Regions from separate parts of the Arthrobacter sp. IK3 genome, predicted to be linked through region 1. Evidence: riboswitches for the same ligand, from Rfam matches in the RefSeq annotation. Region 1 holds a riboswitch; each other region holds the start of a gene.

What was found. A riboswitch is a leader RNA that binds a small molecule or an ion and turns the genes downstream of it on or off. The one in region 1 is predicted to bind S-adenosylmethionine.
Region 2: linked by a shared signal. The riboswitch ahead of ACSLGO_RS04135 (methionine ABC transporter ATP-binding protein) and the one ahead of ACSLGO_RS01190 (hypothetical protein) in region 1 are both predicted to bind S-adenosylmethionine.
Region 3: linked by a shared signal. The riboswitch ahead of ACSLGO_RS12280 (flavin reductase family protein) and the one ahead of ACSLGO_RS01190 (hypothetical protein) in region 1 are both predicted to bind S-adenosylmethionine.
Region 4: linked by a shared signal. The riboswitch ahead of ACSLGO_RS09950 (bifunctional o-acetylhomoserine/o-acetylserine sulfhydrylase) and the one ahead of ACSLGO_RS01190 (hypothetical protein) in region 1 are both predicted to bind S-adenosylmethionine.

The regions. Positions count from the first base shown of each region.
Region 1 covers NZ_JBPPSW010000001.1:248,044-255,065, reverse strand. The annotation lists gene paaZ (phenylacetic acid degradation bifunctional protein PaaZ) at 1-1,041, opposite strand, end outside; gene ACSLGO_RS01200 (SGNH/GDSL hydrolase family protein) at 1,316-2,287, shown strand; gene ACSLGO_RS01195 (NAD(P)-dependent alcohol dehydrogenase) at 2,365-3,411, opposite strand; SAM riboswitch class IV at 3,543-3,676, shown strand; gene ACSLGO_RS01190 (hypothetical protein) at 3,693-4,079, shown strand; gene ACSLGO_RS01185 (tyrosine-protein phosphatase) at 4,139-4,885, opposite strand; gene ACSLGO_RS01180 (MerR family transcriptional regulator) at 4,983-5,786, shown strand; gene ACSLGO_RS01175 (hypothetical protein) at 5,832-6,398, shown strand; gene ACSLGO_RS01170 (3-hydroxyacyl-CoA dehydrogenase family protein) at 6,463-7,022, opposite strand, start outside.
Region 2 covers NZ_JBPPSW010000002.1:298,954-305,975, forward strand. The annotation lists gene ACSLGO_RS04120 (alpha/beta fold hydrolase) at 1-504, shown strand, start outside; gene ACSLGO_RS04125 (CoA-binding protein) at 589-1,005, shown strand; gene ACSLGO_RS04130 (SAP domain-containing protein) at 1,027-1,578, opposite strand; SAM riboswitch class I at 1,789-1,893, shown strand; gene ACSLGO_RS04135 (methionine ABC transporter ATP-binding protein) at 1,998-2,786, shown strand; gene ACSLGO_RS04140 (methionine ABC transporter permease) at 2,779-3,444, shown strand; gene ACSLGO_RS04145 (LLM class flavin-dependent oxidoreductase) at 3,472-4,887, shown strand; gene ACSLGO_RS04150 (acyl-CoA dehydrogenase family protein) at 4,887-6,101, shown strand; gene ACSLGO_RS04155 (MetQ/NlpA family ABC transporter substrate-binding protein) at 6,132-7,007, shown strand; gene ACSLGO_RS04160 (DUF1206 domain-containing protein) at 7,004-7,022, opposite strand, start outside.
Region 3 covers NZ_JBPPSW010000008.1:133,837-140,858, forward strand. The annotation lists gene ACSLGO_RS12270 (M66 family metalloprotease) at 1-994, shown strand, start outside; gene ACSLGO_RS12275 (PhzF family phenazine biosynthesis protein) at 1,052-1,909, opposite strand; gene ACSLGO_RS12280 (flavin reductase family protein) at 1,939-2,445, opposite strand; SAM riboswitch class IV at 2,497-2,616, opposite strand; gene ACSLGO_RS12285 (PhzF family phenazine biosynthesis protein) at 2,742-3,578, shown strand; gene ACSLGO_RS12290 (replication-associated recombination protein A) at 3,693-5,087, shown strand; gene rpsD (30S ribosomal protein S4) at 5,366-5,992, shown strand; gene ACSLGO_RS12300 (DUF948 domain-containing protein) at 6,189-6,563, shown strand; gene ACSLGO_RS12305 (hypothetical protein) at 6,600-6,854, shown strand; gene alaS (alanine--tRNA ligase) at 6,916-7,022, shown strand, end outside.
Region 4 covers NZ_JBPPSW010000006.1:162,300-169,321, reverse strand. The annotation lists gene ACSLGO_RS09965 (glycoside hydrolase family 2 protein) at 1-554, shown strand, start outside; gene ACSLGO_RS09960 (hypothetical protein) at 669-1,625, opposite strand; gene ACSLGO_RS09955 (VOC family protein) at 1,757-2,398, opposite strand; SAM riboswitch class IV at 2,523-2,639, shown strand; gene ACSLGO_RS09950 (bifunctional o-acetylhomoserine/o-acetylserine sulfhydrylase) at 2,707-4,023, shown strand; gene metX (homoserine O-acetyltransferase MetX) at 4,020-5,156, shown strand; gene ACSLGO_RS09940 (SGNH/GDSL hydrolase family protein) at 5,178-6,047, opposite strand; gene ACSLGO_RS09935 (alpha/beta hydrolase) at 6,184-6,837, shown strand; gene ACSLGO_RS09930 (RNA-binding S4 domain-containing protein) at 6,841-7,022, opposite strand, start outside.

The DNA.
Region 1 (7,022 bases):
CGCACCCATGGTGACGCCTTCGGCGCGCGGGTCGCCGAGCACAACGCGCTCCTCTATGCGCTTGGCAGCGGCAGCAACGACGTCGTCCACCAGCGCCTTGGGCACAATGGCGCGGCGGATGGAGGTGCACTTCTGTCCGGCCTTGACGGTCATTTCAGTGACCAGGGACTTCACGTACGCGTCGAATTCCGGCGTTCCCGGAACAGCGTCCGGGCCGAGAATGGACGCGTTCAGCGAGTCGGTTTCGCTGGTGAAGCGGACACCGCCTTCGACGACGTTGGTGTGGTTCTTCAGCTTGTTGGCGGTCGACGCCGATCCGGTGAAGGAGACCATGTCCCGGTAGTCGAGGTGGTCCAGCAGGTCCCGGGCGGAGCCGGAGATCAGCTGCAGCGAACCGGCGGGCAGGATGCCGGATTCGATCATCATGCGCACGGCGGCTTCGGTGAGGTAGCCGGTGGGAGTAGCGGGCTTCACGATGGTGGGAACGCCGGCGAGGAAGGCCGGGGCGAACTTCTCCAGCATGCCCCAGACCGGGAAGTTGAAGGCGTTGATCTGCACGGCGACGCCGGGAATGGACGTGTAGACGTGCTCGCCGATGAACGAACCGTCCTTGGAGAGGACCTCCGGGGTTCCGTCGATCACCACGGTGGAGTTCGGCAGTTCGCGCCGGCCCTTGGAACCGAAGGTGAAGAGGACGCCAATGCCGCCGTCGATGTCCACGAGGGAGTCGATCTTGGTGGCACCGGTGCGGGCGGAGATTTCGTAGAGTTCCTTGCGGCGGCCGTTCAGGTACTGGGCCAATTCCTTCAGCTTCAGGGCGCGCTGGTGGAAGGTGAGCCCGGCCAGGCCCCGGTGGCCCACAGTGCGGCCGTGTTCAATGGCCGCGGCGGTGTCCAGGCCGTCGGTGCTGACCAGGGCGAGCAGTTCGCCGGTGGAGGCGTCCCGGACTTCGGCGGAGCTGGCGGAGGTGTTCTCCGGGGTCCACCATTCGTCCTGGACGAAGCTGGGGACGACTTGCACGTCTATGGCGGTTGAGGTCATCTTTGACGGACCCTTTCGGTACTGGACGTTCGTTGGCCTGTCCGGCCCGGCTGGCCGCAGCTGCGGCACATGCCGATAACTGACCGGACGGTCGGTAATGAATCCAGCCTACATGAGAGTGCCGTGCCGCACATCACCCTGGCACCTGGCTATTCCTGTATTTTCGGCGCGGGCGTCTCCCGGCACCCTTCGTGTTCCGCCGCTGCGGTGGGGCCGTTACCGTGTTCCGTTACGCGGCACGGCGCTGCGGACAACGACGTCGGAAGGCAAGGACATGTTCGAGTTACGCAAGTGGAGGCGGGCGGCAGCCGTGCTTTTAAGCGGATGCCTGCTCACGGCAGGCTCCGTGGTGATGCCGGTGGCCGGAGCCGCCGCAGACACTCCGCCGGGATGGACCGCGTCCGGCCTTGACCGGGACCGCGGGCACCATGGGCCGTCCAAGGGCTGGGACCGCGGCGGGAAGCGGACCGTTGACTATGTGGCGCTCGGGGATTCGTACGCGGCCGGATTCGGCGGCGGCGCGGTGCTGGACGCGTGCGGCCGGACTGCCGAGGGCTATCCCGCGCTGCTGGACGCACTGCCCAGGATTGAACTGGATGCTGACGTTACCTGCGGCGGCGCCACGGCGTCCACGACGCCGCCTGCGCCGCCTGCCGGGCCGGTGGACCTGCCGGAGCAGATCGCTGCCCTGCAGGCGGCAGGCAGCATCGACCGGAACACGGACCTGGTCACCCTGACGATCGGCGGCAATGATGTCCGTTTTACGGAAGTTGTCATTGCCTGTGCCGGAGCCGAACTTCCGGCCACCTGTGAACCCGCCCTCGCCGCAGCGCAGGCGTACGCGGAGACCGCATTGGCCCCACAAGTACGCCAGTCCCTGGCGCAGCTGCGCATCCTGGCGCCCCGGGCGGAACTGGTCCTGGTGGGCTATCCGCACCTGTTCGACGCAGCAGGGGCTCCCGGCCTGCTGACCGCGGAGGCAGCCGGGCTGTTCAACGCCGGCACCGACGCGCTGAACGCAGTGCTCGCTGCCCAGCTCCCGGACCGGCGGTCTGCGTACGTGGATGTCGTGGACGAGTTTGCCGGGCATGGTGTTGGCTCTGCCGATCCGTGGATCATTTTCGAACGGGGCCCGTTCGACCTGCACCCGAACGCCACCGGCTACCGCGACGGGTACCTCGCAGCCATCACCGCCGACGTCGACCTGCATCCGGGCAGCGGCCACCCCTGCCGCGGCCGCCGCTGACCGCAGGCCCTCCCTCAGCACGACGGCGGTGCCCGCCAAACGCGGGCACCGCCGTCGTGCCTTTGACTCCGGAAGAACTACTTCATGTGCGGAACCACTACGGCGCGTCCGGTGAGCTCACCGGCTTCCAGCCTGCGGTAAGCCTCCAGCGCGTTGTCCATGCTGTAAAGCTCCACCTCGGGCTTGATCTGGCCGGCACGGTACATGGCAACCACTTCGTGCAGGTCCTCGATGGTGCCCCAGTAGGTGTTGGTGACGGTCGATTCGTACGGCGTGGTGAAGAAGCTCCACTCGAATGTTCCGCCGGCAATACCCACCACGGTGAAACGTGACTGCGGGGCCATCGATGCGGCCGCCGTCTTGATGGTCGGGCCGGCCCCCACGAAGTCGAATGCGGCATCCACGCCGCGGCCTCCGGTGATCTCACGGATACGCTCAACCTGGCCGTCACCGCCGGGCACCACAACGGCGCCGGCTGCCTCTGCCCGCTTCATGGCGTCTTCCTTCATGTCCGTGGCAATCACGGTGGCACCGGTCAGGGCCTTAAGGATCTGGACCGCCATCTGGCCGAGTCCGCCCAGGCCAATGACCAGGGCGTACTTGCCACCGCCGGCCAGGTTCGGCAGCGAGTTCTTGATCGCGTGGTACGGAGTCAGGGCTGCGTCCGAGAGCGGGGCGGCAGCTACCGGATCGGCGTCGCCCAGGGGCACGAGGTTGCGCACCGGAGCCACCATGTACTCGGCCATGCCGCCGTCGCGGCCCAGACCCATGCCGAGGTACGGCATCTCCGCAGCGTTCTCGCAGTACGTGTCCTGGCCACGGGAGCAGGCCTTGCAGCGGCCGCAGCCCACCGGACCGTAGACCAGGTACGCGCCGCCAACTTCCACGCCGGTCACACCTTCACCAAGTTCTTCGACCCAGCCGGAGTTCTCGTGGCCCAGAACGAACGCCGGCGGGATCGACCCCGGGGCACCTTCCTCGAAGTCCTTGTACAGGGCGACGTCGGAATGGCAGGCTCCGGCACCGGCCACCTTCAGCAGGACTTCTCCCGGGCCCGGCTTGGGCCGCTCGATGTCCGTCAGGGACGGGAAAGTCTGCCACTTCTCAAATACAACTGCACGCATGATGCCTTCTTCTTTGAATCGGTTGGGTGGAGGTTATCCACCTTCCTCACCATACATGCATTTACATGTACCCAATTCGGCAGCCCCGGAGGATGTACCGGTGTCCCTGCGGGCTGCTAACGTAATCAGTGCTTCACGAGATATGGCCTCCGCACCCGTCAGGGTACGGAAAAGCTCCGACTGGCCATGCACCAACCCCACTGTTCGGCGGGTGGTTCGGATGACGAAGCGGCCCGCGTCCAACCGGAGCGGGCAAGGACACTCATCTCGAAGGACACGCTGTGATTCCCTCCAGTGACCCGCGCTGCACCGCTTTCTACCCCGGCCATAAGATCCACTGGATCCACGGCGGCCGCCTCATGAGGTACGACGACTGGATCGACGTCGAAGTCCATGCCGATCCGGAGCTGGACCTGATCTACCTGGTGCTGGACGGCCGGCAGCAGATCATGTGGCACCACGATGTTCCGCTGGTGGCCGAGGCCCTTGCTGCCACGCAGGGACAGCCCCAGTGGTGCACCCGGTATTCATCCCTGATGGTCCCCGGTGCCTATGCAGGCCGGAACCGGAGCTCTTTTTTCTACTTAGCCACTCCTGAGAGGGTGGTTCCCTGCCGCGGCCGGGTTCCGCGTCATGACGCCACCATGCAGGACCACGGTTCTGCCTGAACCCCGACCGCCGAGATGGCAGAAACTGCCCGAATGAGCGCTGTAACGTGCAGTTTCTGTCATCTCGATGGGGAGTCGAGAAGCCGGGACCGGAGCCGGGCGAGGGTTTCCTCGCCGGTTCCGGCACTGCGCAGGTAGGCTGCGGCGTCGAGGTCCCGCAGGAAACTGAGCAGCTCGGCTTCGGCAGCGTCCGCGCGGCCTACCAGTTCGGCGTCGTCCAGCGGACGTTCACGCGGTTGCTGCTGCCTCCGGTGCCAGTCATTGATACCCGCCAGGGCTGCCCGGTAGTCCGCGGCGATGCCCTCCGGCGGGACGCCGGCCAGGTCCAGCAGCAGTGCCGCCACCAGGCCGGTGCGGTCCCGGCCTGCGGAACAGTGGAGAACGACGCCGCCGGGCGGCGCATCGGCAACAGCCTGCGCGATTGCCGCGAACTTCTCCGGCCAGCGGCGCAGGTTCTCCGCGTAGAACCGCGGCGAGCTCATATAGGGGCCGGTCAATGCGGTGAAGTCCGGATCGTCGGGTGCCTGGGTGGGCAGGTTCAGGAAGCGGATGCCGCGGACTGCGGCCGGCGGCACTACGGGGTCCGTGTCCCGGCGGCCAATCTCCGCTGCGTTGCGCAGGTCGACGACGGTGCGGACACCGGCGTCGTGCGCCTGCCGCCAGCCTCGGCCCGTCAGCCATTCGGAGCGCCCCATCCGGTACACGCGCCCCGGCTGGACGTACCCGCTTACTGCCGGAATTCCCCCGAGGTCCCGCGCATTCGCGGCGCCCTCCCAGTTCACAGTGCGGTTCGGCCGGTTCCCCATGCCTCCAGCGTAGGCGTCATGGCACCGCCGGCGTCACGAAAAGCAGTCCGGGGGCGATACTTGACCCTGACACTGTGGAAGGCAGGAGAACTGAGGCATGTTATCCATTGGAGCGTTCGCGCAGATCGGGCAGGTGACCCACCGCATGCTGCGGCACTGGGACACCGCCGGGCTGCTTGTACCCGCCCACGTGGATGAGTTCAGCGGCTACCGCTCCTACGACCCGTCCCAGCTCGAGCGGCTGCACCGGATTGTGGCACTGCGTTCCCTCGGCTTTGGCCTGGACGATATATCCGCGATGCTCGCTTCCGGGGTGGATTCGGGCCGCATCGCCGGCCTGCTGCGCATCCGGCGTGCGGAAGTCGCGGAGGAAGCGCGGACAGCGGCGGCTCGGCTCATCGACGTCGAGCGCAGGCTCCACCTTATTGAAAAGGAGAATGCCATGACCCAGATCGAAATCATCGAAAAGCCCCTCCCCGCCGTCCGGCTCGCGGCCCGGCGCGCTGTGGTGTCCGAACAGCCCGAAGTCCCCGGCGTCGTCGGGCCGCTCTTCGACGCCGTCGGGGCGCTCCTGGCACCCTCCGGTACGCCGGGCGGTGTGCCGGTGGCGGAGTATGACATGGACGAAGACGGCCTGCGGATCACTGCCGGTTTCGCGCACACAGGACCGGTGCCCGACGGCGCCGAGGCAGTTGAGCTGCCGGCCGTCCCAACGGCAGTCTGCGGAGTCCACCTCGGGTCAATGGAGCACATTGCCGAGAGCTGGCAGGCGGTACACGCCGAGATTCTTGCCCGCGGTTTCACCCTGTCCGGTCCGTGCCGTGAAGTTTACCTGCGGTCGGAGTCTGCGGACCAGGCCGACTGGGTCACTGAGCTGCAGCAGCCGGTCGCCCGGGCCTAGCCGGAATCCGGTAGGCAGCCGCGCACCAGCTACGAGGAGGCACCGGTGAACAAAGCCGAGATCCGGCTGTGGTGGCTGCCGGTGGGCGCCGGCGGACACGTGGTGATCCACACCAGCCGCTGGTGGGAGCACTGGCATGCCCTGCGCGAAGGGCGCAGCCCCCGCCCGCTGTTCCACGCCGCTCTGGAAATACTGGCCCCGGCCGGTCGCTACGCCGTCGAGATGGCACCCGCGTGGGGCCGGAGTGCCGGCGGCCCGGGGGTGGTGGCGACTGGCCCGGTCGGTCTCCGGCTGCTGGGACGTTTTAGGCTTTTCCGGTATGAGGTGAGGTGCTGGCGCGGGGGCGTCATACCCGATCTCGGCTACGCTCCCGGTCCGCCGGTGGTGTTCGGCATGGACTCATCCGACGCCGCGGCCCTGCTCGCGCGGGTCCCACAGGTTCCCCGCTTGGTGTGGGGTGCCAAAACGTCCGCCGGCGATATGTGGAACTCGAACTCCCTGGTGTCCTGGCTGCTGCAGGAATCGGGCGTGGACGCCGCGGCCGTTTTCCCGCCGAACGGGGGCCGGGCGCCGGGCTGGCTTGCGGGCGTTGATGCCGCCCGGGTTCGTTAACGGCAGCAGCCCGCGTGCTCGCTCTACTGGGCGAAGCACTCGGGCTGCTGTGTTTGGCGAAAAACTAGCTCCAGTCGAAGAAGCCCTTGCCGGTCTTGCGGCCGAGTTCGCCGCGGGCCACCTTGTCCCGCAGGATCTGCGGCGGCTCGAAGCGCGGACCCAGGGTGGAAGCAAGGTATTCGGCGATGCCGAGGCGTACGTCCAGGCCCACGATGTCGGTGGTCTTCAGCGGGCCGGTCGGGTGCTTGTAGCCCAGGACCATGGCGGCATCGATGTCCTCCGCGGAGGCGACACCCTCCTCGACCATGCGCATTGCTTCGAGGGCGATGGCCACACCCAGCCGGGAGCTGGCAAAGCCGGGAGCATCATTGACGACGACGGGCGTTTTGCCCAGGTCTGCGACCCAGGTCCGCGCAGCCTCGGCGAGTTCGTCCGAGGTCTGCTTGCCCAGGACCACCTCGATCAGGGTGGAGGCAGGAACCGGGTTAAAGAAGTGCAGTCCGCAGAACCGCTCGGGACGCTGCAGCTTCTCCGCCAGTTCCGAAACCGACAGGGAGGAGGTGTTGGACGCCAGCCAGGCATCGGCGTCGAGCTGTTCCTCCACAGCCTGCAGGGCCGAAGCCT
Region 2 (7,022 bases), on a different contig from region 1:
GCGGGCGGAACGGCGGCCCTGCTGGGAACCTCCTCCGGCGCGGTCCTGGCGCTGCGGGCCGCCTCGGAGTCCGCCGTCATTTCGAGCGTGATCGCCGTGGAACCGCCGCTCACCGAAGACAGTGACGAGGACCCGGACATCCGCCCCGAACTGGATGAGCTGCTGGCGGCAGGTGACCGGGCCGGTGCCGTACGGCTGTTCCAGGAGTCCATCGGGGTGCCGCCGGAGATGATTGAGTCTTCGGACACCAGTCCGTTCGAGCCGGCCGCGCACACCATCTCCTATGACCTGACCCTGCTGCTGGAAACCGATGTGCGGTCCCTGACCGGTATCCGCGTTCCGGTCCTGGTGCTGGCGAGTTCCGGAAGCGATGACAGGCTGCGCGAATGGGCGCGTGAAACCGCCGAGCTGCTGCCGGAAGGTTCTTTCCAGCTGCTGGAGGGGAGCTGGCACGGGCTTGATGACCGGATCCTGGCCACCGCCGTCGAGGCGTTCCTGAACTAAAGGCGGCTGGAATAGGCCCGGTGCCGGGTGCGTTTTCCCCTGAGCGTAGGGTGGGAATCCTGCATCGACTCAAGGAGGTACCGCATGGCGCACCGCAACGATCCCGAGGTCGTTACCCGGCTGCTCACGTCTAAAGGCCGCTGGGCGGTAGTGGGCCTCTCGAACAACCCGGCCCGCCCCGCCGTGGGGGTTTCACGGTTTGTCCGGGACTCCCTGGGCATGGAGATCATTCCCGTGAACCTGTCCGGCCAGGCCTTCGACGGCCAGCAGGGTTTCCGGAAGCTGGCGGAGATCCCCGGCCAGGTGGACGTTGTGGACTGCTTCGTGAACTCGGCCAAGGTGGGGGACGTCGTGGACCAGGCCATCGCGGTAGGCGCCAAGGCCGTCTGGCTGCAGCTGGGAGTGGTGGATGAAGACGCCGCGAGGCGTGCCGCGAACGCCGGGCTCGACGTCGTCATGAACACCTGCCCGGTCATTGAAGCCGGGCGTTTCGGGCTCTAGCGGCGGAGCGCCGCGCGAAACCTAGTTCCGCAGGTCCACAGGCAGGGAGCGGTGCGTCTTCCAGGCCTGGAGCATCTGGTCCCTGGTGCCGCCGGGATGCGCTGCATGCCAGTCCCGCGAGAAGCGGTTCAACTCGAATTGCCGGCCGATCGGCCGTGCCGCAGTATCCCGGGTGGCGTGCCAGTGATCCAGCGCAGCGGCCAGCGTGGCGGTGCCGTCATTGGCGGCGAAGAACTCGCGCATGGGCGCATCGAACCTGAATCCGGGGCCCAGGGCATTGACGAAGAATTCCCGCAGCACCTGGGTGCAGGGATGTCCCGCCGGAATAACGGTGTGGATGGTCAGCGGCGGAACCAGACGCTCCCGGGAGGAACGGGGACGGGTTTCCGGGGGAGGAAACGGTGCGCCGCCCAGGAATGCGGCTATCCGTTCGGTGAGCTGGTCCTTCGAACCGGCAGCGGATAGTTCCTGCGCGCGGGCGAATGCCTGCAGCTCATCCTTGAGCCAGTACCAGCGGCGGAATTCCTCCGGCCCAAGCGAAGGGGCGAGGGCGGGGCGTTCCGTAGCTGTCACGTTCCCATCCTCCCGGACAGGCCGGAGAATCGGTGCTCCCGCGCCGGGCCCGGGCCAAGTGATTTCAGAGCTTCGGTGCGGGATGGCGCAGGACGCCGGAAGACGTAACAAAACCGATTGTGACGCCGGAGCACGTTACGTGCCGACGCATTGGGCCGCACGGGGAAATGTTCTGGCCCTACCGGGGTACGCGCGGCTTAGATAGTTCCGTAACCATCCAGAGCGGCTGAGAGACCTGGCTCCGTGACGCCGCAGCAACCCCCTTCCGCGGGCAATCCCGCCGAAGCAGGGTGCTACCGCCAGGACCGATGGAGAAGCACCTGCTCTTATCCGGTCCGTGTTCCCGTGCCCTGAGGTCCGGGTCCCGTTCCTTCCCGCAGCGTGCACCTCTTCCCGGGCTTAGACCGCAGGAGGACAGCATGATCCGGATTGAAAACGTCTCTACCGTCTTCGGAGGCGGTGAATCGGCCTTTACCGCTGTGGACAACGTCAGCCTGGCCATTCCCAGGGGAAGCATCCAGGGCATCATCGGGTTCTCCGGGGCCGGCAAGTCCACCCTGCTGCGCAACATCAACCTGCTGGAACGGCCCAGCGCCGGCCGGGTACTGGTGGACGGCACGGACCTCACCCAATTGGGGGACGGTGAGCTGCGTGCCGCACGGCATGAGATCGGCATGATCTTCCAGCACTTCAACCTGCTGAACAACCGCACCGCGGCGCAGAACGTTGAGCTCTCGCTGAAGTTCGCCGGAGTGAAGAGTGCCGCTGAGCGGCGCGCCCGGGCATTGGAGGCGCTCGCCGTCGTCGACCTTTCGGAGAAGGCCGGAACCTACCCGGCGAAACTTTCCGGCGGGCAGAAGCAGCGCGTCGCCATTGCCCGCGCCCTGGCCACCCGCCCCAAGGTGCTGCTGTGCGACGAACCGACCTCCGCCGTCGATCCGCGCACCACGGCCTCCGTGCTGCAGTACCTCAGTGATGTGAACGCCCGTTTCGGCATCACGATCGTGGTGGTGACCCATGAAATGAATGTCATCAAGGCCATCGCGGACAACGTGGCCGTCATGGAGGAAGGCCGCGTGGTGGAGCAGTTTGCGCTCGCGGAACTCTCCCGTCCCGGCTTCACTCCGGCCACGGCGATCGGCCGGTACCTGATCTCGGATGAGATCACCCTGGACCGCGCTGCCCGGGAAGGAGCCCGCGTTGCTTGAGCGCATTGCCGAAGTGTGGCCGGAACTGCTCGCCGCCCTGGGCCAGACCGGCACCATGCTGCTGGTGGCCATTCCCCTTGCGGTGCTGATCGGCACCCCGCTGGGGGTTCTCCTGTACGCCCTCGGCCCGGATGGACTGGCACACAAGCCCAGGCTCCACCGGATCCTGGACTCGCTGGTGAACCTGGTGCGGTCCTTTCCGTTCCTGATCCTGCTGATCGCCATCATCCCGTTTACCCGGTTCGTGGTGGGAACCACCATCGGAACGGCAGCCGTGATTGTGCCGCTGACCATCAACGCCATTCCCTACTTCGCCCGGTTCGTGGAACAGAACCTCACCGCGCTCGGCGGAGGAGTGGTGGAAGCCGCCCGTTCCATGGGCGCCACCCGCGGGCAGATCGTGCGGGACGTCCTGCTGGTCGAAGCCCGTCCGGCGCTGATCAGCTCAATCACCATCATGACGGTCAGCTTCATTTCCTACTCCGCGATGGCCGGCCTGGTGGGCGGCGGCGGAATCGGCGACTTCGCCATCCGCTACGGCTACTACCGCTATGAGACCGGGCTGATGCTCACCGCCATCGTGCTGATGGTCCTGCTGGTCCAGGCCGTGCAGCTGGGCGGCTCCTGGCTCTCCCGCCGCGCCGACAAGCGACTCTAGCCTTCCCATTCCTACCGAAAGAACCCCATGAGCACTCCCAGTACCCGCTTCAACGGGCCGCGTCCGCGCCTGCTGCTGAACGCCTTCCTGATGAACACCACCAGCCACATCCGCGGCGGGCAGTGGCGCCACCCGGACGCCGAACAGCACCGCTTCAACGAACTGTCCTTCTGGACGGACCTGGCCCGCCGGCTCGAAGACGCGAAATTCGACGCCCTGTTCTTCGCCGACGTCGTGGGCCTGTACGGCAACCACGACGGCGGCTGGGCCTCCCACGTGCGCCGCGGCCTGCAGGTGCCGGCCAACGATCCGCTGCTGCTGCTTGCCGCCCTCTCCGGTGCCACCAGCAACATTGGGCTCGCAGCGACGTCGTCCGTGGTGCAGAGCCACCCCTTCCACTTCGCCCGGCAGCTCTCCACGCTGGACCATCTCTCGGGCGGCCGGGCCGGCTGGAACATCGTCACGTCCGTACTGGAGAACGCGCACCGCAACTTCGGCGGGGACGGCCTCACCGAACACGACCGACGCTATGACTGGGCGGACGAATACACCGACGCCGTCTACAAGCTCTGGGAAGGGTCCTGGGACGAGGGCGCGCTCATCCAGGACAAGGACGCCGGGGTGCACGCGGACCCGGACAAGGTCCACAAGATCCACCACCGCGGCGAGCGCTACTCCATTGACGGGCCGCACCTGAGCTCACCGTCCCCGCAGCGCACCCCGGTGCTCTTCCAGGCCGGCAGCTCCGGGCGCGGTCAGCAGTTCGCTGCCGCCAACGCCGAAGCAACCTTCATCTTTGCGCCCAACCCGGCCCATGCCGCGAAGGTAGCCGCCGGAGTCCGGGCCCGTGCTGTGGAAGCCGGACGGCTCCCGGATGACATCAAGGTGTTCACCGGCCTGTCCTTCGTGGTGGGCGGAACCGAGGCGGAAGCGCAGCGGAAGAAAGCCGAACAGGATGAATACCTGGACCTGGACGCGGTCATCGCCCACATTGGCGGCGGCCTGGGCATCGACCTCGGCGGCCTGGACCTGGACACCCCGCTGGGAGACGTGCAGACCGAAGGCGGGCGCGGCGTGCTGCAGGCCATTATCGACTCCACCCCGGGCGGCAACCCCACCCTGGCGGACGTCGCCCGCTACCGCACCGAGGCCCAGCAGGTCACCGGCACGCCGGAACAGATCGCCGACGAGCTTGAACGCTGGCAGGACGCCGGCGTGGACGGCATCAACATCATCAACGCCGTCCTGCCCGGCTCCTACACGGACTTCATCGACGGGGTGCTGCCCGAACTGCGCCGCCGGGGCCTGGCCCAAAGCGACTACGCCCCGGGCACGCTGCGGGAGAAGCTTTTCGGTGCCGGCCCGCTGCTGAACGAACGCCACCGTGCCGCCGCATTCCGCGGAGCCTTCACGAACACCCTTGCAACGTCAGGAGCCAACTGATGACCGCCAGCCTGCTGACCCGTTACGGCCATACCTCGGCCCCGGAGGCTGTCCCCTGGTTTGAGATCGCCGACGAGGTCGCCGCAATCCTCGGCGCGGATGCCCTGGAACGCGACGCCGCCAACAAGCCGCCGTTCACGGAAGTCGAAATCCTCCGCCGGTCCGGGCTGCTGCCGCTGACCATTCCGGCCCGCTTCGGCGGTGCCGGAATCAGCTGGAGCACCGCGTTCGAGATTGTGCAGCGGGTGGCGCGGGCGGACAACTCGATTGGCCAGCTGCTGGGCTACCACTACATTTTCCAGGCCTTCCCCTACATCGACCTCGATCCGGCGCGGGGGCAGGACCTCGCGGACGAGTGCCTGATCCACCAGTGGCTCTGGTCCTCCACCGGCACGCCCCAGGGTCCCCAGGCCACCGCCGTCCGCACCCGAGGCGGCTACCTGGTGACGGGCAGGAAACCGTTTGCAACCGGCAGCCGGGTGGCGGACAGGATTTACGCGAGGGCAGTGCTCGACGACGGCTCCCGGCTGGCGCTGGTCATCGACACCGCCTCCGAGGGCGTGGTGCGCCACGATGACTGGGACGTCCTCGGTTCCCGCCTCACAGCCACCAACACCATCGAGTTCCGGGACGTGTTCGTGCCGGACTCCGAGGTGATCACCAACCTGGGAACGCATGACGGCGAACGCCTCCCGCACCAGGTCCTGACCACACCCGCGTTCCAGCTGCTCTTCGCCCACGCCTACCTCGCTGCCGCGGAAGGAGCGGTCCTTGCCGCCCGGGATTACACCCTCGGCTCCGCCCGGCCATGGTTCCACGCGGAGGTTGAATCGGCGTCGGACGATCCGTTTATCCAGAACCACTACGGATCCTTCACCGCGAGGCTCCAGGCGCTGGCCGCCGTCGTCGAGCAGGCCACCACCGCCCTGCAGTGGGCGTTCGACGCCGGGGACTCGCTCACCGCCACGGACCGGGCCGGAGTCGCCGAGCAGATCGCCGCGGCGAAGGTCACCGCCCACGAGGTGTCTCTCGATGTCACGGCGCGGATCTTCGACGTCACCGGTGCCCGGGCGGCCGGAAGCAAATACGGGTTCGACAGGTACTGGCGGGACGTCCGCACCCACACCCTGCATGACCCCGTTGCCTGGAAATACAACGAACTGGGCCGGTTCTTCCTGAACGGGACCGAACCGGTTCCCTCCGCCTACCGCTAAACACACTCGCACTTCTTCGAAGGAATACCCATGGAACGCAGGAACTTTCTCAAACTCGCACTTGCCGGTGCCGGAACCGCTTCACTGGCCGCCGCCACCGGATGCGGCCTGACCGGCGGGGCATCGGCGTCGGGCGACAAGACCATCAAGATCATTGCCACCGAATCGGCGCCCTACCAGGAGCCCACCAAAATCGCCGCCGAGCTGCTCAAGGCCAAGGGATGGACGCTGGAAGCCACCTACGTCACGGACATCATCCAGCCGAACCTCGCGGTTTCCAACGGCGAATTCGATGCCAACTACTTCCAGCACGGCGCGTACCTGCAGCAGTTCAACGTGGACCAGAAGCTCGAAGTGCAGCCGTTGTTCTACGTTTACGGGTCGCCGGCCGGGATCTGGTCCAAGCGCTACTCCAGCCTGCAGGACCTGCCCGACGGCGCCAGGATCGCCCTGCCGGTGGACCCGGCTAACAACGGGCGCGGGCTGGTGCTGCTGCGTGACGCCGGGTTGTTGGAACTCAAGGACGGAGTGGGCGTAATCCACACGTCACAGGAAAGCATCACGGCGAACCCGAAGAACTTCGAGTTCGTTGAGGTTGACCAGCAGTCCCTGTCCAAGACGCTGCCTGACGTGGACGCCGGGTTCCTGTTCGTGCGGCTGGCTGCGGAGATCGGCCTGTTCCCGGATGACGCGCTGGCCTTTGAGAAGGAAGCGGACCAGATTCCGTTCCGCTGCGTGGTGGCCGGAACGGCGGCATTCGCCGACTCCGAGAAGGCGCGTGCGCTGCAGGAGGCGTACCAGTCACCCGAAGTCCGGGAGTGGTTCGCCGGTTACCTGGACGGTGTGCTGCCCACTCCCTGGGACGCGGATCCGCTGGAGGAACTCGACTCCTGGTGGCAGGCCTAGAGTTTGCCGAACCGG
Region 3 (7,022 bases), on a different contig from region 1:
CCCTGCGGGTGGAAGCCTGCTGGTAGACGGCGGCCACTGCCTGGTGCTGGGAGAAGACCTCGGCGTCACCGTGCCCAAGGACAAAACGCTGTGCGCCGACACGGCCGCCCAGCGCTGGTTCCAGGATGCGCGCGGAGCCATTCACAGCGAACTGCGTCCTGACCTGTGCCTGGTGGCCGGAACGCCGGTCAGCACGTCCCCGTGTGCCCGGACGTCGGGAGCCCAGGTGTGGATCCAGGAAGCTGACGGACACCTCAAGAGCGCTGTCTCGAGCTATCTGGACTTCTACCGCAACCAGGGAATTGCGGGAATGTACGGGAGGACAAACGGCTCCAACCAGGTCTGGACCGGGCTGGCTGCGGCCGGCAGCCCCGGGACGGCCGTGCTGAGCGCGGCCAGTCTCGCTACTATCGCCGGCCTGGATTTCGCCGTTGCGTCAACGGACGCGTTTATCCGGGTGAACGGAGCAGGCCTTGAAGCCGGGGACCCGGCTGCCGCAGCAGAGCTCAAATCCCTCCTGGCCGCGAATGGATTCATGGAAAGCTCCGAGAAGTACCTGCCGGAGGGCAGCCGGCTGCAGGTCAACAACGGCCACTGCCTGGTGTTGGGGGAGGACCTCGGCGTCACCGTGCCCATCAGCAAGAACGCCTGCGCGGATACGGATGAGCAGCGCTGGTTCATGGACACCCGCGGCGCCATCCACAGCCAGGCCCGCCCCGACCTGTGCCTGGTGCCGGCAACTCCGGTAAAGGCAGCGCCGTGCGCACCGGCTGACGGATCCCAGGTATGGCTTCCGGAGGCTGACGGGCACATCAAGAGCGCCGTCTCGAGCTACCTCGACTTCTACCGGGAGCGGGGATTCGCCGGCATGTACGCGAAGAACTCGGGCGCAAACCAAATCTGGACCGGACTCCAGGCAGCTGCGAATCCGGGACTGGCCGCACTGAATTCCGACAGTCTGGCTGTGCTGTTCCGGGTGGGACTTGATGCCTAGCTGAGCCCCCGGTGGTGCGCGTCCGGAGGCAGCGACGCACACCACCGGGCCGGCGCATCAGATCCTGATGGTCCCGGAGATGAGGGTCCTGGACTCGCCGCCCACCCAAATGTCCCCGCCGTCGGCTTCCACCTGGACGCGGCCGGTTCGGCCCAGGACCGTCCCCTGCGCGGCGGTGTACGTCGACGGCGCCCTTCCACTGCCAATCAGCCACTGAGCTGCACCGGCGTTGAAACTCCCCGTCACGGGGTCCTCACAGGGAAGCTCATCGGAGATGAAGGTGCGTACTTCAAACTCGCTCGCGGCGCCGCCGGGGTGCGGGCCGATGACGCCGACGGCCAGGCCGGCCATGGCCGGGTAGTCGGGCCGGATGGCCAGTACCTGAGCTGCCGATTCGAGCAGCACACCGATCCACTCTGGCCCGTTGACCAGCCAGGCAGCGTCCTTCAGCGCCTCACGGGGAAGCCCCAGGCCGGCCGCCACACGGTCCAGGACGTCCCGGGCAACAGGCCCGAACCGTGTCAGTTCCGGAGCCGCGAAGGCCAGCAGGCCGGCGTCGTCCGCCTTGATCCGCACCAGGCCGGCGGCGGATTCCTGGACGAGGATGCCTTCCTGCCGGGGTTTGCCTCCGGCTTCCAGCCAGGCATGGGCAGAGCCGAGGGTGGGATGCCCGGCGAACGGCAGCTCCTCGGTGGGCGTGAAGATCCGGACACGGTAGTCGGCCTTCGGAGCCGTTGGCGGGAGGAGGAACGTGGTCTCGGCCAGGTTGGTCCAGTTCGCAAACTGCTGCATCCGGGCGGTGCTGAGCCCGGAGGATTCAAGGACGACGGCAAGCGGATTGCCGCCGAAGGCCTCGGAACTGAACACATCAATCTGGGCGAACGGGCGGTCGGACGCGGGAGTTTCGGGAGTCACTATCTGAGCTTAGTGAAGTGGGTGCCGGCTCAGGCAAATGCCGGAACCGCGAGATTCCGGAAGGCAGAGCCGTGAAAGACCAGCGGCTCATGTGCGCCGTCGTGGGTTGAGTAGCCGTGGACGCGGAGCAGGACGACGGCGTGATCCCCGGCAGGTATCTCGTTCTCGACTGACGTTTCGAGCCAGAGGGCGGCCTCGTCCAGGAACAGGGCGCCCGTTTCGGTTTCGTGCAGGCTCAGCCCGGCAAAGCGGTCGCCGTCGCGGGAAGCGATCTGGCGGCAGACGCCGTCGTGCCCCGTGCCTAGGACAGACACGCCAATCCGTCCGGCAGTCCGCAGAACCGGCCAGGTGCGGGAAGTGTTCTGCACCGCGAACATGACCAGGGGCGGATCCATGGAGACGCCGACGGTGAAGGAGGACGCCACGATTCCCTGCGGTGCGCCGTCGATTTCCGCGCAGAGGGCTGCAATGCCGGATGGGAAGCGTCCAAAGGCCTGGCGCAGTGCGTTGGGATGGAGATCGGTTTCAAGTGCCATGGGGATTCCTCTGCCTGACGCGCAGCCTGCTGCGTGAACCGCGGAAGGCCAGCGCTGTACTTGCCGGACCGGGAGATCCACCGGAACGGCCGAATCGTCACCTGGAGCACCCCGCTACGGCGAGAGGGTTGCCGTCCAGCCGGCCAGGGCCTGTGGCTGGAACTCTTGATTCTGGCTACCAATCTAGGAGCCGTAATGTCCCGGGGCAAACATCCGTCACATTACGGCCACGCCGGGCAACACTTCGTAACGGCACGTCTTCCCGCACTCCCGCAGACAGCCATTACAGTGTCCGCATGAGACAACGCTGGTTCAAACAGGTAGACGTCTTCGGCAGCAAGCCGTATCAGGGCAACCCGCTGGCCGTGGTCCTGGATGGAGAAGACCTCGACGACGAGGCGATGCTGCAGTTCGCCCGCTGGACGAACCTCTCCGAAACCACTTTTGTCCTTCCCGCTACGCAGGACGAGGCGGATTACCGGGTGCGGATCTTCACGCCCGGCGGGGAGATTCCGTTCGCCGGACATCCGACGCTGGGAACCTGCCACGCGTGGACCGAGGCCGGCAACACACCGATCAAGCCCGGGCTGGTGGTGCAGGAATGCGGAATCGGGCTGGTGCCCCTGCGCGTCAACGCGGGCCTGGCGGCGTTTGCGGCTCCCCGGCTGATCCGCACCGGGCCGGTGGAGGAAGGGACACTGGCGCGCGTGACGGCTGCACTGGGGCTTACTCCGGACCAGGTCCGCGGACACCAGTGGGTGGACAATGGTCCCGGCTGGCTGGGCCTGCTGCTCCCGGATGCGGAGACCGTACTCTCGCTGCGTCCGGACCACGCCGCCATCGGCGACCTTCGGGTGGGTGTGATTGGCCCGCAGCCGGAATCAGCCGAGACGGACTTCGAGGTCCGCGCGTTCGCGCCCGGCCTGGGCGTGTCCGAGGATCCGGTTACCGGAAGCCTCAACGCCGGACTGGCCCAGTGGCTGATCGGCGACGGAATCGCCGAGGAACGCTACACCGTCACCCAGGGCACCGCTGTCCACCGCTCCGGGCTGGTCAGGGTCTTCACCCGCGAGGGGCGCATCTGGATCGGCGGGGAGTCTGTCACCTGCATCGACGGCTCCGTTTCCCTCTAATCCCATCCAGATGACAGAAACTGCACGTATGGAGCCCCATACGTGCAGTTTCTGTCATTTCGTTTGCGGGACGGGCGGAAACGCGGGGGGAGAGGGCACGGGTAGCCTTGAAGCGTGAATGACTTGTTCAACAGCGGCGAGGACCAGGACCAGCAGGACTACGACGACGACGCCGCGGAGACAGACTCCCGGCAGCGCCCGCGCAGCCCGCTTGCGGTACGCATGCGCCCGCGCAGCCTCGATGAGGTTGTTGGCCAGCAGCACCTGCTGGCCCCCGGGTCACCGCTGCGCACCCTGGCCGAAGCCCCGCAGGGCGGCCCGGCAGGCCCGTCCTCGGTCATGCTCTGGGGGCCGCCCGGAACCGGCAAGACCACCCTTGCGCACGTCGTGGCGCGGGGACAGGGCCGGAAGTTCGTTGAACTCTCGGCAATCACGTCCGGCGTCAAGGACGTCCGCCGGGTCATGGACGACGCGCTCACCGCCCGGGACCTGCACGGCATCACCACCGTCCTGTTCCTGGACGAGATTCACCGCTTCAACAAGGCACAGCAGGATGCGCTGCTGCCGGGAGTGGAGAACAGATGGGTTGTCCTGATTGCGGCAACCACGGAGAATCCGTCCTTCTCCGTGGTGTCCCCGCTGCTTTCCCGTTCCCTGCTGCTGACTCTCAAGCCCCTGACCGAAGCGGACATTTCCGGGCTGCTGCAGCGCGCCGTCGAAGATGAGCGGGGGCTGGCCGGCCGGGTCAGTCTCAGTGATGAAGCCCTTGAGCACCTGGTGCGCCTGGCGGCGGGGGACGCCCGCCGCGGGCTGACCGCGCTGGAGGCCGCTGCCGGCGTCGCGTACTCTGAACGCGACCCGGACGTGACCGTGCCCACCGTGGAGCTGGCACACGCAGAACAGGCCCTGGACGTTGCAGCCCTGCGCTATGACCGGGCCGGGGACCAGCACTATGACGTCACCAGCGCCTTCATCAAGTCCCTGCGCGGTTCCGACGTCGATGCCGCCCTGCACTACCTGGCCAAAATGCTGGAGGCGGGGGAGGACCCGCGCTTCATCTCCCGCCGGCTCATGATCTCCGCGGCGGAAGACGTTGGCATGGCTGATCCGACGGCGCTGCAGACAGCGGTAGCGGCGGCCCAGGCCGTGCAGATGATTGGCATGCCCGAGGGCAGGCTGATCCTGGCCGAGGCCGTGGTGCACATTGCCACCGCTCCAAAGTCCAACGCGTCCTACAAGGCGATTGGCGCCGCTACTGCGGACGTGCGGTCCGGATACGGGATTGGCGTGCCGGCGCATTTGCGCGACGCTCACTATCCGGGCGCGAAGCAGCTGGGCCACGGCAAGGGCTATATCTATTCCCATGACGCGCCGCATGGCATCGCCAAGCAGCAGTACGCGCCGGACGACCTGGTGGGCAAGGACTACTACAAGCCCACCGCCAACGGAGCGGAACGGGATATCTCGGCCCGGCTGGAACGGCTCCGCGGAATCATCCGCGGACAATAGGCGGAAACGTCCGCCGGGGCGGCGCCGGCACCCCCGCTCGGAGGGCCCGGTGCGTGCTAGCATTGTTGGTTGACTGGCAAGCGCACTGCCGGACCATCCCACCAACCAGCCGGATTTACTTCCGGATGCGGTGGAACTGTGTCCCGTAACTGCGTTGCAGCAGAAGGCAGCGGTTGGCCGGAGCTCTCCCTAATGGAGGCCAGTGACTACGTATTAGCCGTGCACGGCGGGTTCTCCCGGCGCGTACGGCAAAACCGCCAAAACAGTGAAAGGTGAACGTGGCTAATTCAACACGTGCACGCCGTCAGGCTCGCGCTTCGCGCGCCCTCGGCATTGCTTTGACCCCCAAGGCAGCAAAGTACTTCGAGCGCCGGCCTTACCCCCCGGGTGAGCACGGCCGCGCACGCCGCAAGCAGGACAGCGACTACGCAGTCCGCCTGCGCGAAAAGCAGCGCCTGCGCGCACAGTACGGCATCCGCGAAGCACAGATGACCCGTGTCTTCGAAGAAGCCCGCCGCACCGCCGGTCTGACCGGTGAAAACCTGATCGAGCTTCTCGAGATGCGTCTTGACGCCCTCGTGCTGCGTGCCGGCTTCGCCCGGACGATCGCCCAGGCCCGCCAGCTGGTTGTGCACCGCCACATCATGGTTGACGGCGCCCGCGTGGACCGCCCGTCGTTCCGCGTGTCCGAAGGCCAGCTCATCCATGTGCACCAGCGCAGCGAGACCATGACGCCGTTCCAGGTTGCCGCTGCCGGCGCCCACCGCGACGTCCTGCCCGCTGTTCCGGGTTACCTGGATGTCTCCCTGGAGAAGCTGCAGGCCCGCCTGGTTCGCCGCCCGAAGCGCTCGGAAATCCCCGTGACCTGCGAAGAGCAGCTCGTGGTGGAATACTACGCACGCTAATTCGACTGCGCTCCCGCCTGCGGGAGCCAAGGCGAAACTGAAGCAGCCCGTGGCCTTTGCGCCGCGGGCTGTTTCGTTTCCCGGCCGTGTCCGCGCACGGACCGCCCGGGAACGCGCCGCCGCCAAGTAAGTGTCCGGTCCCGTCAATGGGTAAGGTACATAGCGGAAACTCTTAGAAAACAACCCAAGGAGAACCATGTCAGGTGGAGATATTGCCGGTCTGATCGCAGCCGGGGTTTTTGCCGTGCTGGTTGCGCTGCTGGCCGTCCCCATCCTCAAGCTTGGGAAAGTGTTCGACGAGCTTCGCGGATCGATCAAGACCCTCAGCGATGAGACCACGCCGCTGATCGACGAGGTTACCAACACGGTGTCAACCACCAACCTGCAGCTGCAGAAGGTGGACGGCATTTCCTCGAACGTCTCCGACGCTTCCGCCAACGTCTCCGCACTCACGTCCCTGGTGGCCGCGACCGTCGGCTCCCCGCTGATCAAGGTTTCGGCCTTCACCTACGGCGTCCGCACCGCACTGACTTCCCGCCGCCCCGCCGGGCGCGGCCGGCGCAGCCGCTAGGACCTCCCGCCATGCAGTCCACCACAGGAGCAGCACATGATTAAGCGTGTCTTTTGGATGTCGATCGGCATCACTATCGGCGTGATTGCGGTCCGGCGCATTTCCGATGCCAAAGAGAGCCTCGGGCCGGCCGGCCTCAACCGCGCAGTCGGCACCGCCGCCGATGCCCTGCACGATTTCACTGACGCCTTCCGTGACGCCATGACCCAGCGCGAAGGCGAACTGCGCTCCGCACTCGGCATGGACACCACCGACACGGTTGCCCAGACCATGTCCTCAGCCCGCCGCTGACTTTCCCCACCCCCGCTGCCCACCGGCGCGGAATTGATTTACCAGAAGGGTAAGAAACACCATGAAGTCCCACGAGATCGCACGCCGCTGGCTGGATTTCTTCAGCAGGAAGGGCCACACGGTCGTTCCCTCCGCGTCGCTCGTCAGCAACGACCCCTCGCTGCTGTT
Region 4 (7,022 bases), on a different contig from region 1:
GTGAAGTGCGGGAGACCGTTGGGCTGCTCCGGAGCGTTCCCAGCATCGCCGTCTGGGTTCCGTTCAACGAGGGTTGGGGCCAGTTCGACGCCGCCGACGTCGCTGCTGAGCTCCGGGAGCTGGATGCTACCCGGACCATTGACCATGCCAGCGGTTGGCATGACCAGGGTGCCGGCGACGCCAAGAGTCTGCACGTGTACGCCGTTCCCTTCCATATCCGCCGGCGGTGGCAGCGGGACCCGCGGGTCATCGTCCTCTCCGAGTACGGCGGCTTCAGCCTCCCCGTCGAAGGACACACCTGGAACACCAAAGTCTTTGGCTACGGCAAAACCCTGCGCAGCCGGGCCGAGCTCGAGAAAGCGTTCACGGCACTGCACCGCGAACAGATCGAGCCGGCTCTGCGGGAAGGCCTTGCCGCCACCGTCTACACCCAGCTCACCGACGTCGAGGATGAGGTCAACGGGCTGCTCACCTACGACCGCCGGGTGCTCAAGGTGGATCCCGCCGTCGTCCGCGGTTTGAACGCGGACCTGCTTCGTGCCTTCGTCCGGTAGCCTGCCGGTTCTGCTGCCGGTTTCCACGGAATCGACCGCCTAGCAGTTCTGCTCCCGGTTAGAACCGGCAGCAGAACTGCCAGTCGTGAGCGGATATCGGAACTGGCAGCGGGATCATCGACGTCGTTTTCGGGGCAGACCCGCCCTCACCAGCCGCTGGACCAGTCCGTCGGGATTCTGCGGTGAACCTTGGAGATCGGTCCAGGACCATCGCACGAATCCCACACCAGTCGCCCGAATGGCGTCTTCACGCCGCTTCTCCCGAACGAGCGTCTCCCAGGACGGCTGCATTGTTTGGGTGCGGGGATCCCCAACGTTTCGTCCGTACTTCACAGCACCGTCGAATTCGCCGACCAGTCTGTGTTCGCGCCAAAAGAAGTCAGTGCGGCCGAGGAGTTTTCCGCCGGGGGACCGGAATTCCTGCTGCAGTTCCGGTGCTGGAAACCCATGCCGGCGGAGGATAGCTCGGGAGAACGACTCACCCGGTGATTCAGAGCGGGCGTCAGCGAACTCCAGGACCCGTAATGCCCGGCTACGTTTGGCGGAATCCGGAAGCCTGCCTGCAACAAGGCGAAGGTCATCTTTGCTGAGCGGAGAGAACCCTTTCAACATGTCAGGACGGAGGGCATGGTCCATAGCTGGAAGGGCCCGTTCAAAGGGCAGATAGGCGGCCATGTCAATAACGGTCTGCGCGCGGGACGTGAGTTCCACCCCGGCATACACAACCAGTGGATCCAGCAGTTTCCGCCTGGTCCAACGCAGGTCGCCCCGGCGCCGGCCGTGCGAACGGGTGGATGCCAGAAGCAGAATCTCAGGCAACGCACCGACGACGGGAATGCCCCAAATGACTGCTGCCGTCTCCTGTACCAGGACGCGGGTCCCCACGGCGGACTCGACAGCCGCCAGTATCCTTAGCCGTTCACGCTCCCGGGGAGGCAACCGGCCCCATGCGACAGCGTCGACGTAAACGCCGCGCCTCAGACGAACCAGTTCCCCGGCCAGGCAACGTTCGGACAGTGGCTTGCCCAGTCCGGCATGACCGTCGGCTACGAATAAAAGTTCTGCATCCATTCCGTAGCTCTACGGGCAGGCAAGCAATCCCACCAGTGTCCTGGCCCCAAATGTGGATGACAGGGAGCCGACTGGTTTGCGGTTCTGCTGCCAGCTGCAACTGGCAGCAGAACCGCAGACCGGAGCTAGAACTAGATCTCGACGAGACCCTTCTCGGTGGCAAAGGTGACGGACATGATGCCGGGGGTGCCCTTGGGAGAGACCCAGGTGACATCCACGGACTCGAGCGGCTTTTCGACGGGCATGCCCAGCCACTCGGTCACCCGTGCGGCCGAGCCGGCAATGGTGAGCGACTGCAGCGAGACGGTGCCTTCCAGGGCACGGGAGGGGTGAAGGTCTGCCTTGTCCTCATCCCAGCGGAGCATGTAGGGAACCTGCGGGTCGGCGATCAGCCCGTTGATGCCGATCTGCCGCCAGGTGAGTTCCTGTCCGTCGGGGAACTTGCGGTTGCCGGGGACGGAGGAGCGGCCAAGGCGTTCTTCGAAGGGAGCAAGGTCCTCAACGGCAACACACCAGCCCATCCAGCCGCCGCCGGCGTCGGAGCGTGCACGGACGGCTTGTCCAAACGGGGCCTTGTCCGAGGCGGGGTGGTTCAGTACTTCAACAACCTCAACATACTGGTGGTTGGCCAGCGGGAGGATCATGTTGCGGGTACCGAAACGGGGATGGACTCCGCCTTTGACGAAGTCAGTTCCCAGGGCAGCAGCAATGCGTTCCGTGGTGGCCAGCAGGCCGTCGGATTCGCAGGCGTAAGAGACGTGATCCAGGCGCATGCGAACATCTTGGCACGTTGTGACCTGTGTCTCGACTAAGGCAAGCCTAAGCGCCGTAATGCGGCACTTTCACGCTGCGTCATATGGGTTGCACAACTGCCGGAGCGTTGGTTCTATTGGTACAGGTCATGAGTGCCAGCAGATAGCCCCGGCTTGCTGGCCGGCAACCCTCCAACCGCGGTGGGGTGCCCCGGGTGAAGACCTGGCCGTACGCAAACAGGCGTACCGGCAAGCGCGGGCCACACGTGTCGCTCCGGAGTATCCCGGACTCGACCCTGTGGGGCCCCTGGTCATAAAGGGAGCACACAATGTCTGCCAACTGGTCCTTCGAAACACGCCAGATCCATGCAGGTCAGGAGCCCGACGCCGTAACCGGCGCCCGCGCCCTGCCCATCTACCAAACCTCGTCCTTCGTCTTTCCCAGCGCCGAAGCGGCAGCCAACCGGTTCGCGCTGGCGGAACTCGAACCGATCTACACCCGGATCGGCAACCCCACCCAGGAAGCGGTGGAGAACCGCATTGCGTCCCTGGAGGGGGGCCTCGGAGCGCTGCTGCTCGCCTCCGGCCAGGCAGCCGAAACGTACGCCATCCTGAACCTCGCCCAGGCCGGCGACCACATTGTGGCCAGCCCCAGCCTTTACGGGGGCACGTACAACCTCTTCAAGCAGACGCTGAAGAAGTTCGGCATCGACGTCACGTTTGTTGCTGACCCGGACAACCTCGACCAGTGGCGCGAAGCGGTGCGGCCCAACACCAAGGCCTTCTTCGGCGAGGTGGTGTCCAATCCCCGCCAGGACGTCCTGGACATTGAGGGGATTTCCGGCGCGGCGCATGAGGCAGGCGTCCCGCTAATCGTGGACAACACGCTCTCCACTCCGTACCTGATCCGTCCCATTGAATGGGGAGCGGACATCGTGGTGCACTCGGCCACCAAGTACCTCGGCGGGCACGGCACCGTTATTGCCGGCGTGATCGTGGACTCCGGAAACTTCGACTTTGGTGCGGACCCGGAGAAGTTCCCCGGCTTCAACACCCCTGACGAGAGCTACAACGGACTCGTCTACGCGAGGGACCTCGGCGCCGGCGGCGTCCTCGGGGCCAACCTGGCCTACATCCTCAAGGCCCGGGTCCAGCTGCTCCGGGACCTCGGTTCGGCGCTGTCTCCGTTCAATGCGTTCCTCCTCGCCCAGGGGCTGGAGACCCTCAGCCTGCGCGTGGAGCGGCACGTCGAAAACGCCGTCGCCGTCGCGCAGTGGCTTGAAGCGCACGACGACGTTATCTCGGTTGCGTACGCAGGGCTTGAGTCGAGCCCGTGGTACGAGAGGGGACGCAAGTACGGTCCCCGGGGAACCGGAGCGATTGTGTCCTTTGAAATTGAAGGCGGTGTGGAAGCAGGCAAGCGCTTCGTCGATGGGCTCGAACTGCACTCGCACGTGGCCAACGTGGGGGACGTGCGCTCCCTGGTGATCCACCCGGCGTCCACGACCCACAGCCAGCTCGGGGCCGAGGCCCAGGCGGCGGCGGGCGTCAGCCCGGGGCTGGTCCGCCTCTCGGTTGGCCTTGAGCACATCGATGACATCATTGCGGATCTCGATGCCGGTTTCCGCGCCGCCAAGGGAGCATGAAGTACAGCGTGACCACCTACCCGCCTGCACCGCAGCACCCTGTCCGCGTTCTTGACGGGGTGCTGCGGTACGCCCCCATCGGTGACCTCAAACTCGAAACCGGCGGTGTCCTTCCGGACGTTGTGCTGGGCTACGAAACCTGGGGCGAGCTGAACAGCGACGCGTCCAACGCCGTCCTTGTTCCGCATGCCTTGACGGGGAGTACTCACGTTGCGCAAGGCAGTTCGGATGAGCCGGGCTGGTGGGACGGACTGGTCGGCCCGGGGAAGACCATCGACACCGACCGCTTCTTCGTTGTCTCCATCAACATGCTCGGGGGTTGTTACGGTTCCACCGGGCCGGGGTCCGCGGATCCGGACGGACTGCCGTGGGGTTCGCGCTTTCCGTTCGTGACCATTCGGGATTCCGTGCACGCCGAAGCCCGGCTGGCGGACCAGCTGGGCATCCGGCGCTGGCACACGGTGCTGGGCGGATCGCTCGGCGGCGCCCGGGCACTCGAGTGGGCGGTAACGGAACCCGAACGGGTGGCCCGGTGCGCGGTGATAGCAGCGACGGCGGCCAGCACCGGTGAGCAGATCGCCTTTGCCCAGGCGCAGGTGGCGGCAATCCGTTTGGACCCGGACTACAACGGCGGGGACTACTACAACGGCCGTGCCCCCGTGGCGGGACTGGGCCTGGCGCGGCGGATTGCGCACATTACCTACCGGTCCGAGGCCGAACTTCAGTACCGGTTCGGCCGGACGCCGCAGCCGGGGGAGGACCCGCTCGGTGCTGCCCTCCCGGCAGAACGCGGCCGCTACCAGGTGGAGAGCTACCTGGACCACCAGGGGACAAAGCTCGCAGGAAGGTTCGACGCCAACAGCTACGTCATCCTCACCGAGGCGCTGATGAGCCACGATGTCACCCGGGGCCGGGGCAGCCTGAGCGAAGCGCTTGCCGCTGTCCGGGCTCAGTTCCTCGTGGCCGCGGTGGACTCGGACCGGCTGTATTTCCCGGAACAGTCCTACGAACTGGCAGCCGCGCTTCCCGGCGAGAACCGCGTGCACCTGATCAGCGCGCCCATTGGACACGACGGGTTCCTCACCGACGTGCTCCAGCTCGGGGACGTGCTGCGGAAGGATTTCTTCGGCTAGGCGCCTGCTCCGCGGAGGAACCTAGCCCTGGCCCGCAGGCCCGGCGCCGGCGGTTTGCGCCCCGGCAGCCTCGGAGGAGCCCTGCGGCATCCGCTTTCCGAAGAACGGGCCGGCGTCCGGGCGCTTGGGTGAGATGCCGTCGCCGGAGGAGCGGCGGCGGACCCGCCGCATCACCCACGGCATCAGGTATTCACGGGCCCAGAACAGGTCCTCGGAACGTGCCGTCCGCCAGTTCTTGGGCGGCAGTTCCTTCACCCGTGCCGGTTCCAGGGTGTGCGGAACACTGAGCGTCTCCAGCACCATGGCCGCAATGGTCTGGTGTCCCATGGGGGAGAAGTGCAGCCGGTCCGGGGCCCACATCTGCTGGTTGCTCAGCTCCCGCAGCGCCCACATGTCCGCGATGACGGCGTCGTGCCGCATGGCCACTGTCCGCAGGTTTTCGTTGTAGATGGCCACCCGGCCGCGGACGCTTCCCAGTACCGGGGTGGCTCCGATGTCCGGGCCGGTGAAGAGCACCACCGTGGCGCCGGTCTCCCGCAGCCGCGCGATGGTGCCGTCCATGGTTTCGGCGAGCCGGTCCGGATCCCCGCCCGGCCGGATGACGTCATTGCCGCCGGCGCAGATGGTCACCAGGTCCGGCTTCAGGTCGATGGCCGGCTGAACCTGCTCGGCAACAATCTGGTTCAGCAGGCGTCCGCGGATGGCCAGGTTCGCGTAGGCGAAGTCGTCATGCCCGGCGGCGAGTTCCTCTGCCAGCCGGTCGGCCCAGCCGCGGTGCCCTCCCGGGCTTTCCGGGCTCGGATCGCCGATCCCCTCCGTGAACGAGTCGCCCAGCGCCACGTAGCGGTTGAAGGGGTGGTCCGGGTGTCCCTGCTGCTGGGCGGGCTGCACCGGCGGCTCGGAATGGTTCTGGGGATCGGATGGCACGGAGGGGAGCTGGGCATTTTCGGTCACCGAACCATGATTGCCCCTGAGGGCCTGGCTACGCGACCGTAGGTTGGAAGAGCCGCATGCCAGAATGGAATTTATGACGAACAACTCTCCCTGGAACCCTGTTGTGCTCTTCTCCAAGCCGGAGGAAGAGCGGGCCGGAACCCCGCTGCTGGTGCTCTTCCACGGCTACCTGGCCAACGAGGAAGACCTCATGGGCCTGGCGCAGTACCTGCCGCAGGAGTTCACCATCGCCTCCGTCCGCGCACCCCAGGCGCTGGGTCCGGGCTACTCCTGGTTCCCGCTGATGCACGAACCGGATTATTCGGTGGACCGGGTGGTTGCGGCAGTCCAGGACGTCTCGGACTGGCTCGACGGCCTCAGGGAACAGCACTCGAGTGTGAGCCTGCTCGGCTTCTCCATGGGAATGGCCGTGGCCAGCACGCTGATGCGCCACCGGCCCGAGGAGTTCGCCGCCGTCGTCGGGCTTTCCGGTTTTGTGGTGCCGGCCGAAGGAAACGGCTTCTTCCACGACGAGGAGCTGGCGGCGCTAAAGGTGCCGTTCTTCTGGGGACGGGACCAGGCGGATCCGGTGATCGACGCCGAGCGCATCGAATACACCCACGCCTGGCTGAACGGCCATACCAAGCTGACCAAGGTGCTCTACGCCGGCATGGGGCACAGCATCAATATGCAGGAACTCGGACACGTGCGGGAATTCCTCACCCACACAGTCCTCGGTTCCCGGTAGGTTCTATTCGCCGGAGACGATCCGCACGGCCTCGCCGTTCACCTCGATGGTGTCCCCGGCGTGGAGCTGCCGGCCGCGGCGCTCCTCGATGTCTCCGTTGACCTTCACCAGGCCGTTCTCGATCAGTTCCTTGGCCTCAATGCCGTCCTCGGCAAGGCTGGCGAGTTTCAGTGCCTGGCCAAGGC